Regions from separate parts of the Tatumella terrea genome, predicted to be linked through region 2. Evidence: predicted binding sites of a transcription regulator. Region 2 holds the regulator's gene; each other region holds the start of a gene.
What was found. Region 2 encodes CRP, which controls carbon source genes, mostly activating them, when cyclic AMP is high. Its sites were predicted from a motif close to ATGTGANNNNNNTCACAT; they were not measured.
Positions count from the first base shown of each region.

Region 1: the regulator CRP is predicted to act here: its motif matches at 5,271-5,288, upstream of ABD035_RS16790 (sugar transporter).
Region 3: the regulator CRP is predicted to act here: its motif matches at 6,500-6,517, upstream of yrbN (protein YrbN).

Region 1 covers NZ_BAAAFX010000026.1:10,283-18,470, reverse strand. The annotation lists gene ydgH (DUF1471 family protein YdgH) at 1-317, opposite strand, end outside; gene uspE (universal stress protein UspE) at 573-1,529, opposite strand; gene fnr (fumarate/nitrate reduction transcriptional regulator Fnr) at 1,663-2,415, opposite strand; gene ABD035_RS16800 (Smr/MutS family protein) at 2,729-3,295, shown strand; gene ABD035_RS16795 (YegP family protein) at 3,660-3,998, shown strand; gene ABD035_RS16790 (sugar transporter) at 4,033-5,223, opposite strand; gene ABD035_RS16785 (cytochrome b/b6 domain-containing protein) at 5,362-5,919, opposite strand; gene ABD035_RS16780 (MFS transporter) at 6,099-7,361, opposite strand; gene ABD035_RS16775 (LysR family transcriptional regulator) at 7,454-8,188, shown strand, end outside.
Region 2 covers NZ_BAAAFX010000008.1:1,211-9,398, reverse strand. The annotation lists gene ABD035_RS05140 (hydrolase) at 1-486, shown strand, start outside; gene ABD035_RS05135 (YheU family protein) at 483-707, shown strand; gene ABD035_RS05130 (phosphoribulokinase) at 791-1,660, shown strand; gene ABD035_RS05125 (OsmC family protein) at 1,697-2,101, opposite strand; gene crp (cAMP-activated global transcriptional regulator CRP) at 2,403-3,035, shown strand; gene ABD035_RS05115 (YccS/YhfK family putative transporter) at 3,104-5,191, shown strand; gene argD (bifunctional acetylornithine/succinyldiaminopimelate transaminase) at 5,235-6,452, opposite strand; gene ABD035_RS05105 (anthranilate synthase component II) at 6,535-7,116, opposite strand; gene ppiA (peptidylprolyl isomerase A) at 7,260-7,823, opposite strand; gene tsgA (MFS transporter TsgA) at 8,083-8,188, shown strand, end outside.
Region 3 covers NZ_BAAAFX010000010.1:115,327-123,514, forward strand. The annotation lists gene infB (translation initiation factor IF-2) at 1-1,161, shown strand, start outside; gene rbfA (30S ribosome-binding factor RbfA) at 1,230-1,634, shown strand; gene truB (tRNA pseudouridine(55) synthase TruB) at 1,634-2,575, shown strand; gene rpsO (30S ribosomal protein S15) at 2,681-2,950, shown strand; gene pnp (polyribonucleotide nucleotidyltransferase) at 3,270-5,402, shown strand; gene nlpI (lipoprotein NlpI) at 5,534-6,421, shown strand; gene yrbN (protein YrbN) at 6,524-6,580, shown strand; gene ABD035_RS05770 (DEAD/DEAH family ATP-dependent RNA helicase) at 6,597-8,188, shown strand, end outside.

The DNA of each region.
Region 1 (8,188 bases), on a different contig from region 2:
ATGGTACGGAAACCGGTTTTTTTAGGGGCCGGAGCCGCATTGCTGTGATACAGCGCGGCAGTCACACGCCAGTTACCACTGTTGCCGGTGGCATCATTCACACCTTCCACATAGAATGCCGCCGCACCTAATTCATCCGCCCGTCGGGAAACCGCATCACTGGCATCTCCCAGTGAATTAAAGTGACCGGTGATAGTGATGCGGGTGAAAGGTTCCAGCTGAGCGGCTTTTTCCGGGGTCAGTACCTGAGCTGCGAAAGCATTTACCGTGGTTACGGAGAAAAGCGCCGCAACTAAAAAAGTTTTCTTTAGATTCATAAACAAATAATCCTTTCCCTTACGCCTGAATGAGTCGAAACGATGCCGGATATTAATAAATAGCCTGTTTGCCGACGATTATTGCATGTAATAAATGTGCTGTCTCAGTCAATTTAATCATTACGCCGGGCAGAGATGAAAATGTCCCTGCCCCAGGGCCAGCACAGCTGACAATGATGGCTGAACAGAATACTACGGCAGGATGATCATCTGATGAACGGCTTCCCTGCGGGCGCAGGGAAGCCGGGAGGGGAATTATTGATTTTCTGGCTGAGGGTCGTTTTTCGTTTCAGGGGCGACGAAGTCATCAGGTTTAATGACCAGCAGGTCACAGCGCAGATGATCGATCACCTGTTCGGCGGTATTTCCCAGGAAGGCCGCGGAGAGTCCGGTACGGCCAAGGGAACCGAGAACCACGACCCCGGCATCCAGTTGCGTCGCGGTCGCCGTAATCACTTCTTCAGGATCGCCTTTTTCCACATGGGTGAATTCATCACTTACAGAAAACAGCTGACGCAGGGCCTTCATCGCAATCAGGTGCTGACCCCGGATGGCTTCATTGTAGGTTTCAGGATCAAAGTCAGGCAGTTCAATCGCAATATTGACCGGTGTCAGCGGATAAGCCCCGACCAGATGTACTTCGGTGTGGTTGACCATCTCCGCCAGTCGCTGACTTTCCCGGACCAGTTTCTGGTTCAGAGCATCGTGGTGGGGTTCATCGCTGGAAAGGTTCACCGCCACCAGAGCTTTACCGCCCTCCGGCCACGGCTGATCTTTGACCATCCAGACCGGGCTTGGGCACTTGCGCAGTAAATGCCAGTCTGTGGGGGTGAAGATCACCGATTCCAGCCGATCATGCTGATGCGCCATCTTCAGAACCAGATCATGCCGGTATTCCACCACTTCATCGATGATGGCTTCATGAGGGCGGTTGTGCCAGACCACTTTGATTTCGATGTTGACCCCGGCATCGAGATAAGCTTTCGCCTGCTGCCGGATCCATTCACTCCGCTGATTAATGACTCCCTGCCGCATACTGGTGCGCTCATCCGGCGAGAGCAGGGTGGTCATTTCATAGGAAAAGTCATAGATAGGCAGAAAGGCTTTAATTGTTCCGCCGATACGCTGATTAAGATAGACCGCACGCCGTAACGCCGGTTGATCGTCCTGCTCCGGGTCAATAGCGACCAGCACATTCTGATAGATGGACATCTCTGACATCTCCACGGAAAACCTCTGATTGACTAAAGATAGCCTAAGTTATTCGCAGGGAGAAGAAAAGTTATTACAGGGCATGGCCATTCCGGGCCACGCCTGTCATCCGGAAGGAACGCGCCTGCAGCGGTTAGCTGCAGGGGGCAGTCTGACCCGCCAGCTCGGTCAGCATGGCATGGTTCTCAATCGTGATATATTTTCCTTTCACGGCGAGCATACCGCTCTTCTGGAAACGTCCCAGCAAACGGCTGATGGTCTCAACGGTCAGCCCGAGGTAATTACCGATATCTCCACGAGTCATCGTTAAACGAAACTCACGCTGAGAGAAACCGCGCTGGGCAAACCGGCGGGAAAGATTCCAGATAAAAGCGGCCAGACGTTCTTCGGCACTTTTTTTCGACAGCAGCAGGATCATGTCCTGATCGCTTTTGATTTCCCCGCTCATCAGGCGCATCATCTGCTGGCGCAGGGCCGGCATTTTGCCTGACAGGTCATCAAGGGTTTCGAACGGGATTTCGCAGACCATTGAGGTTTCCAGGGCCTGAGCGAAGCTGGGATGATGGCTGGTAATAATGGCATCGAAACCGACTAAATCGCCGGCCAGATGAAAACCGGTGATCTGTTCATCACCCTGTTCGGTAATGGTATAACTTTTCAGCGTGCCGGAACGAATGGCATAAAGTGATTTTAATTCGTCACCCGCTTTGAAAAGTGACTGGCCTTTCTGAATGGGTTTTTTACGCTCAATGATGTTATCCAGCTGGTCAAGCTCATGTTCATTCAGGGTAAAAGGGATGCATAACTGATTGATACTGCAATCCTGACAATGGATTGCGCAACCGCCAGATTGAACCCGACGAATAATCCTTTTTTCTGGAATCATAATTCAGTTCCGGTAGTGATTAACTGACAAAGATTTTAACATTTTTCGCGAAGAAAAACAGGTTTATAGGCGTCTGTTACTAAATTATTTTAAATTTTAAAAAATATTTTTAAAATATTTCGTGAATTCATCAGGTTATTCACCGGTGGCAGTATAAACTAAATTATCTCCACAGGTTAAGCAGGGGTATAGATTACCTTAAAGTGATCACAGATTCAGAATTTACTCAGGGTTATCTGCGATAAAAGCCCGGCCCGGCAATAGCGGCGTCGGGGGTCCGCGGTAACCGGTTCCGGGCTGGCGAGGGGGAATAATGACTCTTCACGATGATCATGAAGCGTTTATAAACGCAATGTCGGACGTTAATCCGCTTAAAAACAATGACAAACGGTATTTGTCGCGTCCGGTAAGCCAGGCGCCGTCGCACGGGGCTGAAGGCAGTACGGCAGAGAGTCTGCCGCTGTCCCCCCTGACACTGTTACCATTAACCGCAGAGCCGGAATATCGTTGTCGCGGATCCCAGCCGGGTGTGATGGATAAATTACGGCGGGGGCATTACCGGCCGGAAGGATCACTTTCGCTGTTACGGGTGCGGCCGGAAGATGCCCGTCTGCAATTATTGCGGTTTATCGCCGAGGTCAGACGGCGCGGTGGCCGTAATATTCTTATTATCCATGGCAAATCCCGTGAGATGAGAGGACCGGCAAATGTATTACGCAGTTATCTGATGATGTGGTTGCCTGAATTAGCGGAGGTCCAGGCCTGTTGTATGGCTGCACCGCGTGATGGCGGAAGCGGGGCGATGTATGTTTCTCTTAGAAAAACAGAAGCCTGCCGGAACGACAACAGAGAGCGGTTCTCCGGAAAAGCCCCCGGCTAATGCTGTCCTGGCGGGAGGGGTGGCGATAAAAGCACCATCTATGTTAATTATGTTATGTTATTAACTATTGTGATAACGCACTGTGGTAATAACGATCACGGATGATACTGTGCTTAGTGCTTAGTGCTTAGTGCTTAGTGCTTAGTGCTTAGTGCTTAGTCAGGTGCAGTGATACCGGCCCGGGTGTCGGGGAATAACGCCGCCATTACCCGCAGGGGCGCAGACGGTGGTGCAGACGGTGATTAAGCCGACACAGCGCTTCGCTGAGCGGTGATAACCTTTCTAACCTTTCTGCTTTTTCTTTGTTGATTTTTTGGTCAATCGGGCAAACACTTAAAACGGTTAACCCGATAAAGGAGCGAACATGAGTGGAAAGTATGAGGTCTTCCAGGGGAAAGATCAGCAATATTATTTCCGTCTGAAAGCCGCCAATGGTGAGATTATCCTCAGCAGCGAGGGATATACGACAAAGAGTGCGTGTCACAACGGGATTGCTTCGGTTCAGAAACACAGTGCCGATGATCAGTATTATCAGCATCTGACGGCCAAAAATGGCGAACCTTATTTTACGCTGCGTTCGGCCAATCATCAGGTGATTGGGAAAAGTGAGCTCTACAGCTCGACTGCCGCACGGGACAAAGGCATTGAGTCGGTGAAAAAAAACGGGCCGGAAAGTCAGATCACTGAGCTTCCGGCCCGCTGAACGAGTGACTCTCCCCGGAATGCCGGGGAGATTTTCAGAAGTTAGAGCGGAGTTGCGGGTATTTACGCAGGCTGTACAGACACCATAACAGGCTCACGGCACCAAAAGCTGCACCGACATAACCCACCGCGGCCATTCCGATATGACCACTGACCTGATTACCGATCAACGCGCCGGCACCGATACCGATATTATAAATACCGGACATCAAAGACATCGCCACATCTGTCGCATCCGGGGCCAGGGACAATACCCGGACCTGCATCGCCAGGTTGATCGACATCATCGCGATCCCCCAGACAATACACAACAGGCTGATCTCACCCGGGTGGGCGGCGGTCAGCCACAACAGACCCATACAGAGGGTAATCGCCGCGATGGCCCCGGCCAGTAATGCAGAAGGCAGACGTTTCCCCAGGGCGCTGAACAGCACACTACCGAAGATCCCCGCGCCGCCGAACAGTAATAACAGCAGGGTGGTAAAGTTTTCATCCTGGTGCGCGATCTGCTGCATAAACGGCTCAATATAACTATAGGCCGTGTAATGCGCCGTCACGACCAGGGTGACCAGCAGATACATACTCATCAGGGCAGGACGGCGGCACAGTTCCGGCAGACTTTTCAGGGAGCCGGTGTGTTCGCTGGTCATTTTTGGCAGCAGCCGTGCCAGCATAATCATCAGTACGAACGAGGCGACGCCGATCAGACCGAAGGTGGTACGCCAGCCCATGGTCTGGCCGATAATCCGTCCCAGCGGCACCCCTAGTACCATCGCCAGAGCGGTCCCGGTCGCTATCATACTCAGCGCCTGGGTCTTTTTACCCGGTGGTGCAATACGGATAGCCAGAGAGGCATTGATCGACCAGAACACCGCATGGGTGATGGCGATACCGATCCTGGAAATCAGCAGGGTATTGAAGCTCCAGGCGAAGGCGGACAGAATATGACTGGCAATGAAAATGACCAGTAAACCGACCAGCAGGATCCTGCGTTCAATATTGCGGGTAACCAGCATCAGAGGCAACGACAGCAGGGCGACACACCATGCGTAAATTGTCAGCATGATGCCGACATCCGCCGTTTTCATATTGAAACTGGCAGCAATATCGGACAACAGCCCGACAGGGACAAATTCTGTGGTATTGAAAATGAAGGCTGCAATAGCCATCAGTAGCACCCGTAACCAGGCAACTTTCCTGGAGGTGTGGCCCGGGGTTTCATGCATTGTTTGCGGATCTGCTGTCATAAAAAATGCTTTTTACCTTAGCTGTTGAGTGATCTAAATCACACTATAGAACAATTGTGACGACTTTACCGGGCAGAGGGAACCATTAATTGTCCTGTCTGTTGAAGAAATGAACGATTATTTTACTGTCCGCCACCGCCGTGGGAGCATATTTTGCAGGGCATTATCTTCACGCAGGAAATGGTGAGCCAGAGCGGCCATCGCGTGTAAGCCAATCAGCCAGTATCCGGACAGTGCCAGGATCTCATGCCAGCGGATAATCTGATGGCTCAGTACAACATCGGGGTGCGGCGACTGTGGCATCGGAATACCAAATAATTGCCAGGGGATCCCATGCAAATAACGTGAGGTTATTCCCATCACCGGCAGACCGATAAACAGCAGATAGAGCGCGCATTGCCCCAGCCAGGAAACCAGTTTATTCAGCCAGTGTAAGCGGGGCGTAATCTGCGGCGATTTAAAGACGAACCGTAAGGCCAGGCGTACGATCATCGCGGTTAAAATCAGCACACCGCAACTCATATGGGTGCCGGTCAGGATCCTGCCCTCTAAAGACCCGCGGGTGGCCATGGTCCGCAACTCGATGGTCGCGTATACAATTACCAGCAATATCAATGTTAACCAGTGCAAACGGATTTGCCAGCGGTGGTAACCCCCCTGATAGTTTTCGGACATCATCTTCTCCGCAGATTTAATATACCCGGGTCCGCGATATGGGTGTCAGGCCGGACCGAAAAAGAGCAGACAGTATAAGATAAAACGTGGCGGAAGTAGTCATTAAACAGGACGGGAAACAGCGGCGGGCAGGCACAGGAAGGGTTCAGCGCCCGTGACAGGGCGCTGAGGTCGTGTCGTCAGGTCACAGGTTGCAGGCGACGCATCAGTTTATAGCCAACAAACAGCGCCAGACATAAGAGCACGGCGATAAATGCGGCCACACCCGGCCAGCCGTAAAGTTTCCAGAAGATCCCGCCGGAGGTCCCGGCAATGCTCGAACCACCGTAATAGCAGAACAGATACATCGAGGAGGCCTGGCCTTTGGCGCGACGGGCACGGATGCCTATCCAGCTGCTGGCAATAGAGTGTGCCGCAAAGAAGCCGCCGGTGAACATCAGCAGACCCGGCAGGATCAGCCACACAGTGGGGAACAGTGTCAGCAATACACCTGTCAGCATCAGGCCTGCGCAAAAGAGGAACACCGGGCCACGGCCGAAGCGTGCACTCAGGGCTCCGGCCTTGGGTGAACTCCAGGAACCGGCCAGATAAACAATGGAGATCAACCCGACGGTGGCCTGACTCATAGAATACGGGGCATTTAACAACCGGTACCCGATATAGTTGAACAGGGTGACAAACGCCCCCATCACCAGGAAGCCGATGATAAACAGCAGCGGCAGGCCTTTATCACGGAAATGCAGACGGAAATTAATGAACAGCGCTTTTGGCTTCAGGGCGACCGGGCGGAAGTGGCGTGAAGCCGGCAGAATTTTGGCAAACATTACTGCGGAGGCCAGGGCACAGCAACCAATGCTCAGAATGGCTATCCGCCAGCTGGCGATGTCGGTGATCACCCCGGTCAGTAACCGGCCGCTCATTCCACCTATCGAGTTGCCGCTGATATAAAGTCCCATGGAAAATGCCAGTACCCCGGGGTGCATCTCTTCGCTCAGGTAGGTCATTGCTACGGCTGCCACACCACTCAGTGATAATCCGAGCAGGGCACGCATCATCAGCATTCCGGTCCAGCTTGTCATCAGCGAAGAGGCGATAGTGAAGCAACCCGCCAGGATCAGCGCGCCGACCATCATTTTCTTCCTGCCTACCGCATCCGAAATCGGCCCGGTGATCAGCAGACCGATCGCCATACAGGCGGTAGAGACAGAGAGCGATACGCTGCTCATCGCAGGAGTGATATCAAACTGATGGGAAAGCACCGGAAGTATCGGCTGAACACAATAGAGTTGGGCAAAAGTGGCAAGGCCGGCAGAAAACAGGGCGAGGGTGACCTGCAGGAAAGCCCGGGTGCCGCGAGTAATATAGGGGGATTTACTTCGCGGTTGGGCAGGGCTCTCTTCTTCCGTTAACGGAAGCGTCGTCGCCCGGGACGTACTGTTCATGAAAGATCCTCTGTTGTTCGGGTGCAGATACTCTAGGAAACCGTAAATAAGTTGTCTAATATATTAATAATCTCAAATAAGATGATTTACATATGAATATCGAGTTAAGGCATCTGCGCTACTTTATTGCGGTGGCGGAAGAACTGCATTTCGGACGCGCGGCACGGCGGCTGAATATCTCTCAGCCGCCGCTCAGTCAGCAGATCCGTCAGCTGGAAGACGCGGTGGATGCCTGTCTGTTCGTCCGAAATAACCGGCGGGTAGAGCTGACAACCGCCGGTCAGCAGTTTCTGACCGATGCCAGGGCTATCCTGCTGCAGGTGGATCAGGCCAGCGAACGGGCTTCCCGTCTGCATTATGGCGACAGCGGTGAATTACGTATCGGCTTTACCTCCTCAGCACCGCTTATCAAACAAATTCCTGACGTGGTCTACCAGTTTCGCCGACGCTATCCGGATGTCCATTTGCACCTGCAGGACAGAAACAGCCGGCAGTTGCTGACTCCGCTCCAGGAAGGGCGGATTGATCTGGCGATCATGCGTAATACGCCGCTGCCGGATGATCTCCAGTACCGCTTACTCCAGACCGAAACCATGTGTGCGGTGGTCCATAAGGACCATCCCCTGGCCGGTGAACGAAAAATTTCTCTGCAGCAGTTACGGGATGAGTCGTTTATCTTCTTTGATCATCAGGGGGGGACGGCGCTGTACAGTGAAATCCTCGGCCTGCTGCAACGCTATGAGGTGACGCCGAACATCACGCTGGAGGTCGGGGATGCCATGGCCATTCTCGGGCTGGTGGCAACCGGCCTCGGAGTGTCTATCTTA
Region 2 (8,188 bases):
TCTGCCCCGCTAATGCTTGAACCCTGCAGTTCAAAACTGGAACAAGGCTTCTCACGCTTTTATCAGTTTTACCTGTTGTCACAACTGAAGAAGAGCGCACGGCGGAAAATTAAAGCCTACCCGGAATTACTGTCGGTTTCTCCTGAACGTTTGAAGAAGATCCACCGATTACGTGATTTCGATGACGAGGTGACCTCGAAGATACATGGCTTTGCCGATGCGACCGACTATTACCGCCGGGCCAGTGGCATGCCCCTGCTTTCTGGCGTTGAAAAACCTCTGCTGATTATCCATGCACGGGATGACCCTTTTATGGTGCCGGACGTTATCCCGAATCCGGAGCATCTATCGCCCAGCATTACCTACCAGCTCAGCCAATATGGCGGGCATGTCGGTTTTGTCAGCGGAACATTAACCCGTCCGGTCATGTGGCTGGAGAAACGGATCCCTCAATGGCTCTCGACCTGGCTGGATAAAAAAGCATGATTATTCCGTGGCAACAACTCAACCCTGAGACTCTGAATAACCTGATCGAATCGTTTGTCCTGCGTGAAGGCACCGACTATGGTGAGGAAGAACGAACGCTGGAAGAAAAAACGCAGGATATTCATCGCCAGCTGACAGCCGGTGAAATCGTGGTGGTCTGGTCTGAACTGAACGAATCGGTATCCTTAATGCAGGCCAGTACCTTCAGACAGAACAGATAAATTCTGCTCACCTGAGTGATGACAGACTCCGGCAGACATGCTAACAATGCAGTCAGCCGAACGAGTTCAGGGAGCACCGCCTCATGTCAGCCAGACATCCAATCATTGCCGTCACAGGCTCAAGCGGTGCCGGGACCACCACGACCAGTCTGGCATTCAGAAAAATCTTCCAGCAGCTTAATATCCAGGCCGCCGAAATTGAGGGGGATAGCTTTCACCGTTATAGTCGTCCGGAGATGGATGTGGCCATCCGCAAAGCCAGAGATTCCGGTCGCCATATCAGTTATTTTGGTCCTGAGGCTAACGATTTCGCGATGCTGGAACACACCTTCATTGAGTACGGTACTCAGGGGACCGGTCGCTCCCGTAAGTATCTGCATACTTATGATGAAGCCGTTCCCTGGAAACAGATCCCGGGCACGTTTACGCCCTGGCAACCTTTGCCTGATAATACCGATGTTTTATTTTACGAAGGATTACATGGCGGGATTGTCACGGACCAGCACAATGTGGCAGATAAAGTGGATCTGATGGTCGGTGTCGTCCCGATTGTTAACCTGGAATGGATTCAAAAACTGGTCAGGGATACGCGCGAACGAAGCCACTCCCGTGAAGCGGTCATGGACTCGGTAGTTCGCTCCATGGATGACTATATTAACTACATCACGCCGCAATTCTCCCGTACCCATATCAACTTTCAACGGGTACCGACGGTCGATACCTCTAACCCTTTTGCCGCCAAAACCATCCCGTCATTAGATGAAAGTTTTGTGGTCATTCATTTCCGGGGGCTGGAAGCCATTAACTTCCCCTACCTGCTGGCGATGATTCAGGGGTCTTTTATTTCGCACATTAATACGCTGGTCGTACCGGGCGGGAAGATGGGACTGGCAATGGAGTTGATCATGACACCGCTGGTGAAGCGATTAATGGAAGAGAAGCAGTTTCAGTAGACAACATTGAGTGCCATGACGGCACTCAAACGCGTATCAGAGGCTTACCACCTCAAAGCTATGCGTAATCTCCGCACCTTTACCCAGCATCAGTGCCACTGAGCAGTATTTATCGGCAGATAACGTGACAGCTCGCTCAACCACCGCATCAGTCAGATTGCGACCCGTGACGACAAAATGCAGATTAATATGCGTAAATAAACGGGGTGCTTCTTCACGACGTTCAGAGGTCAGTTTGACTTCACAGTCCACCACATCCTGACGCCCCTTTTGCAGGATAGATACCACATCGATTGCGCTGCAACCGCCGGTAGCCATCAGCACCATTTCCATCGGACTCGGCGCTTTATCACCTGAATTGCCATCCATCAGAACCTGATGTCCGGAAGCCGATTCTCCGATAAAGCTGAGTCCCTCAACCCATTTTACGCGTGCCTGCATTATGCTTACTCTCAACTCTGAAAAAACAGGCTTCAGATTACTCCTTCAGAGTACAAACAGCAATCTGCTGTCATTCGTTAAAGTCTGAACATACAACAGGAGACAGTTGCGCCAGTGTGTGCTACAAACAAAGGGTGAGACATTTTTTTATCAGATTACAACTATGGTGAAACGGTAGAAAAATCCAGAACAAAATCTGCTTTTCTGCGGTAATTGCCAATAAAAATACCCTATGACTTCCTTGCCTGGCAGGAGCTTACCCCTGTATTTATGGCACGATTACAACAGAGGATAAAAGAGAATGGTTCTCGGTAAACCACAAACAGACCCTACACTCGAATGGTTCCTGTCCCATTGTCATATTCATAAGTATCCTTCCAAAAGTACCCTTATCCACCAGGGTGAGAAAGCCGAAACCCTGTACTATATTGTGAAAGGCTCCGTGGCTGTTTTAATTAAGGATGAAGAAGGAAAAGAGATGATCCTTTCTTATCTTAACCAGGGAGATTTCATTGGTGAACTGGGGCTTTTTGAAGAAGGTCAGGAACGCAGCGCCTGGGTGCGTGCCAAAGTGGCATGTGAGGTTGCGGAAATTTCCTATAAAAAATTCCGACAACTCATTCAGGTGAACCCGGAAATTCTGATGCGTTTATCTTCACAGATGGCACGCCGGTTACAGGTAACTTCCGAAAAAGTCGGTAACCTGGCGTTTCTTGACGTGACAGGCCGTATTGCCCAGACGTTACTGAATTTAGCCCGCCAGCCAGACGCGATGACGCATCCGGACGGAATGCAGATTAAAATTACCCGTCAGGAAATCGGACAAATTGTCGGCTGCTCACGGGAGACGGTTGGGCGAATTCTTAAAATGCTGGAAGATCAGAATCTTATTTCTGCTCACGGTAAGACGATTGTCGTCTACGGAACCCGTTAACCTGCCATCTACACGGTAGCATCCCGCTACCGTGTCCTGTTTTACTTTTTATCAGCGATTGTATTCCGATGTGGCGCCGACTGATTTATCATCCCGAAGTTAACTATGCCCTGCGCCAGACACTGGTCGTTTTTCTGCCGGTTTTGATCGGTGGACTTACCGGTAACCTGCAGAAAGGATTACTGTTTTCCCTTATCCCTGCCTGCTGCAATATCGCCGGACTGGATACCCCTCACCGTCGTTTCTTTGAACGGATCCTCCTCGGGGGAACACTGTTTGCTGTGAGCAGTTTTCTGCTGCAGTGGCTGTTAATACGGCATGTACCGCTCCCCTTTATCGTTTTCACCCTGCCGTTACTGATTGGGGTATGCGGAGAGATCAGTCCCCTGTATGGCCGGTTATTACCCGGTGCGCTAATCGCCATGACGTTCACACTTAGCCTGATAGGGCGAATGCCTTTATGGGGACCACCGTTACTGTATGGCGGCGGTACACTGTGGTACGGACTGTTTAACTGGTTCTGGTTCAGATTATCGAAGGATCAGCCGCTACGTGAAACATTAAGTCTGCTATATCGGGCGCTGGCGAGCTATTGCGAAGATAAATATCATCTGCTAACCACAGCAGAACCGGAAGATACGGAAAAGGCACTGCCTGCGTTGTTAAACCGGCAGCAAAAAATTGTCGATTTGATCACTACCGCGTATCAGCAGATCCATATGTTGTCTGCCGAAAAAAACAGCCGCGAGAAATATCTGATCCGTTCCTTTATTATGGCCGAAGATTTACAGGAACATATTTCCGTCACACTGGGTGAAACCGACGATGTTCGCGCCTTAATCATAAAAAGTGGTTCAGCCGCGATCATTAAACAGAATGCCGATGAAATCTGTGCGCAGCTTAGGATCACGGCGGATAATATTCTTTATCATCAAATCCCGGGGCATTTTTCGATGGGAGAATCGCTGGCTGCGCTGCAAAACGTTGCCCGTGAATACCCGGACAATCCGGTGGGAACATTCTTCGGATATCACTTCTCGAAAATTGCAAAAGTACTGCAGTCACGGGCTCCGCTTTACCGCCGTGATCTCATGGCAGACAGTCAACGCCGGCTACCTTTCCTGAGTGCATTACGCAGTTATCTGTCACTGAAGTCGACGGCATTACGCACTGCCGGACGCTTTTCGGTGATGCTGCTGGTGGCCAGTACCCTTGCGCTATCATTAAACATGCCCAAACCTTACTGGGTACTGATGACCATCATTCTGGTCAGCCAGAACAGTTACAACGCTACCCGCGTGAGGATACAGCACCGGGCCTTAGGGACATTTGCCGGACTGATTATTGCTGCACTCTCTTTACAGCTCGCGACCCCGGAACCCGCCATTTTACTGACCATGCTGCTGCTTACTCTGTTCAGCAATTTGTTCTCGCGACAGTACTATGGCTGGGCCACCATCGGTACTACGGTTACCGCCGTGTACAGTCTGCAACTGCTCGCGCTGAACGGTGCGCACTTTCTGGTACCACGCCTGCTGGACACACTGCTCGGTTGCCTGATTTCTTTCGCGGGCATGCTATGGCTGTGGCCTCAGTGGCAGAGTGCGTTGCTGAGGAAAAATGCACAGGATGTCTTGTCCACCTACCAGAAAGCGCTGCAGATCCTTCTCGGCCCCTCCCCCGGGGCAGAAGCCGCCGAAGCTATCCGGATTAAGGCAAACCAGCAACATAATGCACTGTTCAGTTCCCTGAACCAGGCAATGCAGGAGCCAGGCTTTGATACCGAATACCTTAGCGAAATGCATCTCTGGGTGACACACAGTCAGTTTATTGTGGAGCATATTAACGTGCTGACGACTCTGTCACGTGAACATACGATGCTGACACCGGACCTGGCGGAAAGGTATCTGCAATCCTGCGAAGTGGCCTTGCAGCAATGTCAGCAACGGCTCGATTTTCACAGCGAGGGAGATCACAGCAGAAATGTCATGGATGAAGAGGTTAAAATACCTCTGGGCCCGGTCACCATTGTGGAGCGGCAACTGAACCAGATATTAAGTCATCTGAAGGTGATGCGGACGATTTCCGCACTGGTCTGGCGTCAGCGTCCTCATCATGGTCAATGGCTGCTGAGCAGGAAAAACAGCCATAAATAAATCAGGTGACAGCCATATCGCTGTCTCCTGATTATCTGCCGTCTCAGCCAAAAAGCGTCTCTGCAGCCGCCGCGAACCGGGTCATTCCTTCACGAATGTCCTGCTCAGTAATGACCAGTGAAGGTGCAAAACGAATGACACCGTTACCGGCTGTCAGGATCATCACACCTTGCTCTGCTGCTGCGTGCAAAAGATCCCGTGCTTTCGCTTTATACTCATCTTTCAGTTCTGCACCGATCAGTAATCCTTTGCCGCGGATTTCGGTAAATACAGAGAAGCGCTGGTTAATTTTCTCCAGTTCTTCATAAAACCATTGGCGGCGTTGTTCTACTCCCGCAAGGACTTCCGGTGTATTGATGATATCCAGCGCGGTTTCTGCAATCGCACAGGCCAGTGGGTTTCCGCCATAAGTTGTCCCGTGAGTCCCCGGAGTCATTGCAGAAGCAATTTCCTGTGTGGTCAGCATCGCACTGACAGGGAATCCCCCTCCCAGAGCTTTTGCGGTTGTCAGGATATCCGGTTTCACGCCATAGTGTTCATACGCGAAGAGTTTCCCGCTACGTCCCATCCCGCTCTGCACTTCATCCATCACCAGCAAAGCCTGATGCTGATCGCACAGTTCGCGTAATCCCTGCATAAATTCTGGCGTTGCCGGCGTAATGCCTCCTTCACCCTGAATAGGTTCCAGAACGATCGCACAGGTATGATCATCAATCACGGCTTTTACCGCATCGAGGTCATTAAAAGGCACATGGACAATATCGGCCGGTTTAGGACCAAAACCGTCAGAATATTTAGGTTGTCCCCCCACAGTGACCGTGAACAACGTCCGGCCATGAAAGGCATGGTGAAAGGCAATAATTTTAGTTTTGTACGGGCTATGGCGGACGGAGGCATAGTAACGGGCCAGTTTAAAGGCGGCTTCATTCGCTTCAGCCCCTGAGTTAGCAAAGAACACCCGCTCCGCAAAAGTTGCCGAGATAAGCTTGCTGGCTAAACGCAGTGCCGGTTCATTGGTGAACACATTACTGGTATGCCATAATGTTTCGCCCTGCACTTTTAGTGTATTCACCAGTGCCGGATGACAGTGGCCGAGTGCGGTTACCGCAATACCGCCGGAAAAATCGACATACTCTTTATTCTGTTGATCCCAGACCCGGCTACCTTCACCCCTGACCGGAACAAACTTCGCCGGTGCATAAACCGGCAAAATAACCTGATCAAAGGTTTCCCGGGTCACTGCCATTTTCTCTTGTGCCATATTCTTTCCCGCCTGATTGATTCACTGACCGAGTAAATAATAATCCATAAAATATGCATAAAAAATCATTTAAAGGCAATCTTTACCCGGCCTGACTCACAAAATTTTTCAATAATTCCACCCCCTGCTCACTCAGAATACTTTCAGGATGAAACTGTACGCCTTCCACAGGCAGTGTTTTGTGTCTGATACCCATGATTTCGTCAGGCTCACCGTTGATCTCCGTCCAGGCAGTGATTTCCAGACAATCCGGCAATGAGGCTCGCTCGGCGATCAGGGAGTGATATCGTGTTACCGATAACGGATTCTTCAGCTGCCGGAAGACACCGATACCACGATGGATAATCGCTGATGTTTTACCGTGTATCGGCTGGCGCGCACGGACCACCTTACCACCAAAGACGCGGACTATCGCCTGATGTCCCAGACAGACCCCGAGAATAGGAATTTTACCGGCAAAGTGACGAATGGCAGCCATTGAAACCCCGGACTGATCCGGTGTACAGGGGCCGGGAGAAATCACCAGATGTGTCAGGGGTAACTGGCACATCTCTTCAATCGTTATCGCGTCATTACGTACTACCCGGACATCCACTCCGGTCAGGCTAAAATACTGGAATAAATTCCAGGTGAAGGAGTCGTAATTATCGATGAGGAGCAGCATGAAAGTAATCTCTGTCTGACAGTTACCGGGTGAAGGACGGGGTCGGCATAAACACGATGGGCCCCCTCTCTGCAGATGCCGGAAGAGAGGGGAACCGGAATGAAGTCAGTGGAATGATCGTGTATTCCACTGAGCGCATCTGACTACGGTAATACTTTCGCTGAAGTGATCACAATCGGTTTAGCCGGAACATTCTCGTAAGGGCCGTTCGACGAGGTGGCTACCTGAGAAATTTTATCCACAATATCCATCCCCTTCACCACCCGGCCAAAGACCGCATATCCGAAATCGCGCTGACCATGATTCAGGAATGCATTGTCCGCCACATTGATAAAGAACTGACTGGTTGCACTGTCTTTATCTGCAGTACGTGCCATGGCGATGGTCCCACGAACGTTCGGTAATCCATTGTCAGCTTCATTACGGATAGGAGCACCTGCGGTTTTCTGCTGCATGTCTGCAGTGAACCCGCCGCCCTGGATCATGAAGCCCGGGATCACCCGATGAAAAATAGTATTGTTATAAAAGCCACTATTGACGTAGCTGACAAAATTCTTAACGCTCACCGGTGCTTTCTGATCATTAAGATCCAGCTCAATATTACCTGCCGTCGTTGTCAGTAATACATGAGTATCGGCCAGTGCCGACACAGAGACAGAAGAGAGAGCTAACAAAGTGAAAGCTGTCGCCAAAGTACGTTTCAACATAAAAACTCCCTGGTTAGATAGATAGCGCAAAAAATCCGGGTAATTGTAGTGATATAAACGGGTAAGAACCAGACGTTTACCCGGCGATGACTCTGTTAACCGCAGGAAAAGATCACTCTGCACGGATAAACATTTGAAGCACATCACACATTAAATGCAATAAAGGTATGATATTGCATTGATTATTTTTGAAGATCACGGTTCACTCTTCAGCTGTGCCGTTATAACTAGTACTTCTCTTATTATTAGGGTGTCGACAATGACAAAGACCAACAGAATTGGCCTGACCTGGATTAGCTTTTTTTCTTATGCACTGACGGGTGCATTAGTGATCGTGACAGGGATGGTCATGGATGATATTGCCC
Region 3 (8,188 bases), on a different contig from region 2:
GCCGATGCGGACCGTGTTAAGAACGAACTGACTCAGTACGGAATCATTCCGGAAGAGTGGGGCGGCGAAAACATGTTCGTCAACGTTTCTGCGAAAGCCGGTACCGGTGTTGACGATCTGCTGCAGGCTATCCTGCTGCAGGCGGAAGTGCTGGAACTGAACGCAATACGCAGTGGCATGGCAAGCGGTGTTGTCATCGAATCTTTCCTGGACAAAGGACGTGGCCCTGTCGCGACCATCCTGGTCCGTGAAGGTACGCTGAACAAAGGCGATATCGTCCTGTGCGGCTTCGAATATGGCCGTGTTCGTGCCATGCGTAACGAACTGGGTCAGGAAGTCCTGGAAGCCGGTCCGTCTATCCCTGTAGAAATCCTGGGTCTGTCAGGTGTGCCTGCAGCCGGTGATGAAGCGACAGTGGTACGTGACGAGAAGAAAGCCCGTGAAGTTGCACTGTACCGTCAGGGCAAATTCCGTGAAGTGAAACTGGCTCGTCAGCAGAAATCTAAACTGGAAAACATGTTTGCGAACATGAGCGAAGGTGATGTTTCTGAACTGAACATCGTTCTGAAAGCCGACGTACAGGGTTCTGTGGAAGCTATCTCTGACTCTTTACTGAAACTGTCTACCGACGAAGTGAAAGTGAAGATTGTCGGTTCCGGTGTCGGTGGTATCACCGAAACGGATGCTACGCTTGCCGCAGCGTCTAACGCTATCGTCCTGGGCTTCAACGTCCGTGCCGATGCGTCAGCCCGTCGTGTTATCGATGCTGAAAGTCTGGACCTGCGTTACTACTCCGTCATCTATCATCTGATTGACGAAGTTAAAGCCGCGATGAGCGGTATGCTGGCCCCTGAATACAAACAGCAGATTATCGGCCTGGCTGAAGTCCGTGATGTCTTCAAATCACCGAAATTTGGTGCGATTGCCGGTTGTATGGTGACCGAAGGTATCGTGAAACGTCACAACCCAATCCGTGTTCTGCGTGACAACGTGGTTATCTACGAAGGTGAGCTGGAATCTCTGCGCCGCTTCAAAGATGACGTTAACGAAGTCCGTAACGGTATGGAATGTGGTATCGGTGTGAAGAACTATAATGATGTTCGCGCCGGCGATGCTATCGAAGTGTTTGAAATCATCGAGATCAAACGGACCATCGATTAATCGTTATCGGATTACGACGATTTGGGAGGCCGCTGGCCTCCCGAATTATTTGAGAGGAGCAAAATATTATGGCAAAAGAATTCGGTCGTTCTCAGCGTGTGGCTCAGGAACTGCAAAAAGAAATTGCCCTGATCATTCAGCGTGAAATCAAAGATCCACGTCTCGGGATGATGGTCACTGTTTCCAGTGTCGAAGTCTCCCGGGATCTGGCCTACGCCAAAGTCTTCGTGACCTTCCTGAATGATAAAGATGAAGATGCAGTAAAAACCGGCGTAAAAGCCCTGCAGGATGCGTCCGGCTTTATCCGGACACTGCTCGGCAAAGCCATGCGTCTGCGTATCGTGCCTGAACTGACATTCTTCTACGACAACTCCCTGGTTGAAGGGATGCGGATGTCTAACCTGGTCTCCAGCGTCGTCAAAAATGACAATGAACGTCGTGGTAATACTGCAGAAGAGAGCAAGGAGGACTGATGGGCCGTCCCCGTCGCCGTGGTCGTGATATACACGGGGTACTGTTGCTGGATAAGCCCACCGGTATTTCCTCCAATGACCTGCTGCAGAAAGTAAAACGTATTTATAACGCCAATCGCGCCGGGCACACCGGTGCGCTTGATCCTCTGGCAACAGGGATGTTACCCATCTGCCTGGGGGAAGCGACTAAGTTTTCCCGTTATCTGCTGGACTCCGATAAGCGTTATCGGGTGATTGCCCGACTGGGCCAGCGGACAGATACGTCTGATGCCGATGGTAACGTGGTGGAAGAGCGTCCTGTGACTTTCACGGCAGAGGAACTCGCTCAGGCGCTGGAAAGTTTTCGCGGGGAGACGCAGCAAGTTCCTTCGATGTTTTCTGCACTGAAGCACCAGGGACGCCCGCTGTACGAATATGCCCGCCAGGGGATCACCGTCGAACGCGAACCGCGTCCGATCACGGTGTACGAGTTACAGTTTATCCGTCATGACGGTGATGAACTGGAGCTGGAAATCCATTGCTCGAAAGGCACTTACATCCGGACCATTATCGATGATTTGGGTGAAAAGCTGGGCTGCGGGGCGCATGTCATTATGCTGCGTCGCGTGCAGGTCGCCCGTTATCCGATGGAGAACATGGTGACCCTGGAGCAGCTACAGGCTCTGGCAACGCCGGATGAGCAGGGGCAGGTCGATACCGCGCCGCTGGATGAATTACTGATGCCAATGGACAGCCCGGCCGCGGATTATCCGCTGGTTAACCTGCCGGAATCCGTCAGTCACTGGTTTAAACTGGGACAGCCGGTGCAGATAGCCGGTGCGCCTTCTGACGGGCTGGTGCGTGTCAGTGAAGGTGAGGCTAAAAAGTTCATCGGCATGGCAGAAATTGACGACCAGGGCCGTGTTGCACCGCGCCGGCTGGTCGTTGAAAATTTCGACTGAGTTATTTGCACTCATCTCTGCCGCAGAGTAGAATGGCGCGGCTTTAAAGTGGGAAGCTGAATTAGAGATCGGCGACCTGAAATCAAACATATACTGGAGTTTATTATGTCTCTAAGCGTAGAAGCTAAAGCAGAGATCGTTGCTAAATACGGTCGTGGTACTAATGACAGCGGTTCAACTGAAGTTCAGGTTGCTCTGCTGACTGCTCAGATCAATCACCTGCAGGGTCACTTCTCTGAGCACAAAAAAGATCACCACAGCCGTCGCGGTCTGCTGCGTATGGTTTCCCAGCGTCGTAAGCTGCTGGATTACCTGAAGCGTAAAGATGTTGCACGCTACACCAGCCTGATCGAAAGCCTGGGTCTGCGTCGCTAAGTCTGACGAATTTTTCCAGGGTCAGAACTATGCCTCGGTATCATTCTGTTTCCGGCGGAAAAATTTGAGCGAGTTTCGCGAAAAGGGGGCCTTTATGGCCCCTTTTTTTGGGTGACCGGCAGTATTTCTGTTAAAACTCATGTATTGTTACTGTGAGTGATCTTTATTTGCACGATTCGCGCGGCTAATGAGAAACCTTATCCGCCCTGAGCACCGGGACGAGAGCTTTGTCATTAGTCGCGAGGATGCACAAAAGATCAAAACCAAGACTCAGACCGCCCGAACGTGGCGTCTGATAAAAAATTAAAGGATCTAAATTTTGCTGAATCCGATTGTACGTAAATTCCAGTATGGCCAGCATACCGTCACTCTGGAAACCGGAATGATGGCTCGCCAGGCGAGCGGTGCTGTAATGGCTAGCATTGATGACACTTGTGTCTTCGTGACCGTCGTTGGTCAGAAAAAAGCGAAGCCAGGTCAGGACTTTTTCCCGTTAACCGTGAACTACCAGGAGCGTACTTACGCTGCCGGTCGTATCCCGGGAAGTTTCTTCCGTCGTGAAGGTCGTCCGAGTGAAGGTGAAACCCTGATCGCTCGTCTGATCGACCGTCCGGTACGTCCGCTGTTCCCTGAAGGTTTTGTTAACGAAGTCCAGGTCATTGCGACCGTGGTTTCCGTTAACCCACAGGTGAGCCCGGATATCGTTGCCATGATTGGTGCTTCTGCTGCACTGTCTCTGTCAGGCGTTCCTTTCAACGGCCCAATCGGTGCGGCACGTGTAGGTTATATCAATGACCAGTACGTTCTGAACCCGACCCGTGATGAAATGGCTGAATCCCGTCTGGATCTGGTCGTTGCAGGGACTGAGAATGCCGTACTGATGGTTGAATCAGAAGCGGACATCCTGAGCGAAGAGCAGATGCTGGGTGCGGTCGTGTTCGGTCACGAGCAGCAGCAGGTTGTTATCGAAAACATTAAATCTCTGGTGGCTGAAGCGGGCAAACCTCGCTGGGACTGGCAGCCAGAGCCGGCGAACGAATCGCTGAATGCGCGTATCGCTGCGCTGGCTGAAAGCCGTCTGAGCGATGCTTACCGCATCACTGAGAAGCAGGAACGTTACGAGCAGGTTAACCTGATCAAGAGCGAAACCACTGCCGCATTGCTGGCAGAAGACGAAACGCTGGATGAAGGCGAAATCAGTGATCTGCTGCACGCCATTGAGAAAGACGTTGTACGTGTTCGTATCCTGAACGGTGAACCACGTATCGATGGCCGTGAAAAAGATATGGTTCGTGGTCTGGATGTCCGTACCGGTGTTCTGCCACGTACTCATGGCTCTGCGCTGTTTACCCGTGGTGAAACTCAGGCGCTGGTGACCGCGACCCTGGGTACCGCGCGTGATGCACAGAACCTGGACGAGCTGATGGGTGAGAAGACCGACAGCTTCCTGTTCCACTACAACTTCCCTCCATATTCTGTCGGTGAGACAGGAATGGTCGGTTCGCCTAAGCGTCGTGAAATCGGTCACGGTCGTCTGGCGAAGCGTGGTGTTCTGGCTGTGATGCCAAAACAGGATGCCTTCCCGTACACCGTACGTGTTGTTTCTGAAATCACCGAATCAAACGGTTCATCTTCAATGGCTTCTGTCTGTGGTGCTTCTCTGGCACTGATGGACGCCGGCGTTCCTATCAAAGCAGCCGTTGCCGGTATTGCGATGGGTCTGGTGAAAGAAGGTGATCGTTACGTGGTACTGTCCGATATCCTGGGTGACGAAGACCACCTGGGCGATATGGACTTTAAAGTTGCCGGTAGCCGTGAAGGTGTGACTGCACTGCAGATGGATATCAAGATTGAAGGTATCACCCGCGAAATTATGCAGGTTGCACTGAACCAGGCTAAGGGTGCGCGTCTGCACATCCTGGGCACCATGGAACAGGCTATCAGCACGGCTCGTGTTGAAATTTCTGAATTCGCTCCGCGTATTCACACTATCCGTATTAACCCGGATAAGATCAAAGATGTCATCGGTAAAGGTGGCTCTGTGATCCGTGCTCTGACCGAAGAGACCGGCACCACCATCGAAATCGAAGATGATGGTACCGTGAAAATCGCAGCAACGGACGGCGATAAAGCGAAAGAAGCGATTCGTCGTATCGAAGAAATCACCGCAGAAATCGAAGTGGGTCGTATCTATAACGGTAAAGTGACCCGTATCGTCGATTTCGGTGCTTTCGTTGCGATCGGTGGCGGTAAAGAAGGTCTGGTACATATTTCTCAGATCGCTGACAAGCGTGTTGAGAAAGTGACAGACTATCTGCAGATGGGTCAGGAAGTACCGGTCAAGGTACTGGAAGTCGACCGTCAGGGTCGTGTCCGCCTGAGCATCAAAGAAGCGGTTGAAAAACCACAGGCAGAAGAAAATACCGCGGCGAACCCGGCTGACGCTGGTTAATCGTCCGATGATTATCCTTCTCTCTGAGTATTCAGGGAGAAGGATTGATGTTATCGCGAGGGCAGGATTCCTTTGCACGGCAGGCGGATGAAAGGATATTCATCCTAATGTTTGTATTCGGGAGTGGGATAATGAAGCCTTATTTGCGCTGGGGTTTTGTTGCAGCAGCTTTAGTGCTTGCAGGATGCAGCAGCTCTGACAACTGGCGTCAGAATGAAGTTCTTGCCGTCCCTTTGCAACCCACATTGCAACAGGAAGTGATTCTGGCAAGGATGGAACAAATACTTGCCAGTCGTGCCCTTACAGATGATGAACGCGCACAGCTTTTATATGAGCGCGGAGTGTTGTATGATAGTCTTGGTTTGCGGGCACTCGCACGGAACGATTTTTCCCATGCGTTGTCTATAAGACCAGATATGCCGGAAGTGTTTAACTATCTCGGCATATATTTAACGCAGGCAGGTAATTTTGATTCTGCCTATGAAGCGTTTGATTCTGTACTAGAGCTTGATCCAACTTACAATTATGCGCATTTAAATCGAGGTATCGCCCTCTACTACGGTGGACGATACAAGTTAGCGCAAGATGATCTGCTGGCGTTTTATCAAGACGATCCTAATGATCCGTTTCGTGCGCTTTGGCTCTATCTCGCAGAACGTGAGATAGATGCTAAAAAAGCGAAAGTCGCGCTCAGACAGCGTTATGACTCTGCGAATAAAGATCAATGGGGATGGAATATTGTCGAGTTCTACCTGGGCGATATCAGTGAGAAAACACTGATGCAACGACTACAGGCAGATGCAACGGATAACACCTCGCTCGCTGAACATCTCAGTGAAACCAACTTCTATTTAGGTAAGTACTACCTAAGTCTGGGGGAGAAGGACAACGCAGAAGCGTTGTTCAAACTGGCGGTTGCCAACAATGTGAATAACTTTGTTGAACACCGATATGCATTGTTGGAACTGGCAGAACTTGGCCAGGCACAAGACGACCTATCAGAATCTGACCAGCAATAGCTGACGAAAATTGACACCCTTTTTTTATTTCCTGTCATCCTTCGGGGTGAGGGGTGTTTTATTCGTCAAAAACTTCTAATTTGAGCCGGTTCACACTTTTCAATGAAAATAACTGAAAGTTTTCATGACGAGTTATGTAGACTGGCCGCCGTAATCTAAGAGGCACGTGTACTACATGACTGATATTCAAACCACTTTTTCCGATCTGGGCCTTAACGAATCTATCCTGTCTGCGCTGAATGACATGGGATACGTTAAACCATCGCCAATCCAGGCGGCCTGTATTCCACACCTGCTGGCAGGTCGTGATGTCCTGGGTATGGCTCAGACCGGCAGTGGTAAAACAGCGGCATTCTCTCTGCCATTGCTGAACAACATTGATCCTGCCCTGAAAGCACCTCAGATCCTGGTGCTGGCGCCAACGCGTGAGCTGGCGGTACAGGTAGGCGAAGCCTGTAATGAATTTTCCAAACACATGCGCGGTGTAAACGTCCTGGCCCTGTACGGTGGTCAGCGTTATGACGTTCAGCTGCGCGCCCTGCGTCAGGGACCACAGATTGTTGTGGGTACTCCTGGCCGTCTGCTGGACCACCTGAAACGCGGTACCCTGGATCTTTCCAACCTGCGTGGTCTGGTACTGGATGAAGCTGACGAAATGCTGCGCATGGGCTTCATCGAAGACGTAGAAACGATTATGGCTCAGATCCCTGAAGGCCATCAGACTGCGCTGTTCTCTGCGACGATGCCTGAAGCGATTCGTCGCATCACACGTCGCTTTATGAAAGATCCACAGGAAGTCCGTATCCAGTCAAGCGTTACCACGCGCCCTGATATCAGCCAGTCTTACTGGACTGCTTATGGCCGTAAGAGTGATGCTCTGGTTCGTTTTCTGGAAGCCGAAGATTTCGATGCGGCAATCATCTTCGTTCGTACCAAGAATGCCACGCTGGAAGTCGCAGAAACGCTGGAGCGTAACGGCTACAGCAGTGCTGCCCTGAACGGTGATATGAACCAGTCACTGCGTGAGCAGACCCTGGAGCGCCTGAAAGATGGTCGCCTGGATATCCTGATTGCGACAGACGTTGCTGCACGTGGTCTGGATGTTGAGCGTATCAGCCTGGTCGTTAACTATGATATCCCGCTGGATGCTGAATCTTACGTTCACCGTATCGGCCGTACCGGTCGTGCAGGTCGTACCGGTCGTGCGCTGTTGTTCGTAGAGAACCGCGAGCGTCGTCTGCTGCGTAACATCGAACGCACCATGAAGCTGACTATCCCTGAAGTTGAACTGCCGAATGCGGAACTGCTGAGTACCCGTCGTCAGGCGAAATTTGCTGAACGTGTTCAGCAGCAGCTGGAAAGCAGCGATCTGGATCAGTACCGTGCACTGCTGGAGAAATTATCTCCTCAGGAAGATCTGGATATGGAAACTCTGGCCGCAGCACTGCTGAAAATGGCTCAGGGCGAACGTCCGCTGATCGTTCCTGCTGATGCACCTCGTCCTGCGCGTCGCGAATTCCGTGACCGTGATGAGCGTAGCGACCGTGGTGGCCGTGACGATCGTCGTGGTAACCGTGAACGTGATGGCGGTGACCGTCCGCGTCGCGAACGTCGTGATGTGGGTGATATGCAGATGTACCGCATTGAAGTTGGCCGTGATGATGGTGTTGAAGTACGTCACATTGTTGGTGCTATCGCCAACGAAGGTGATATCAGCAGCCGTTACATTGGTAACATCAAACTGTTCGGTACTCACTCAACGATCGA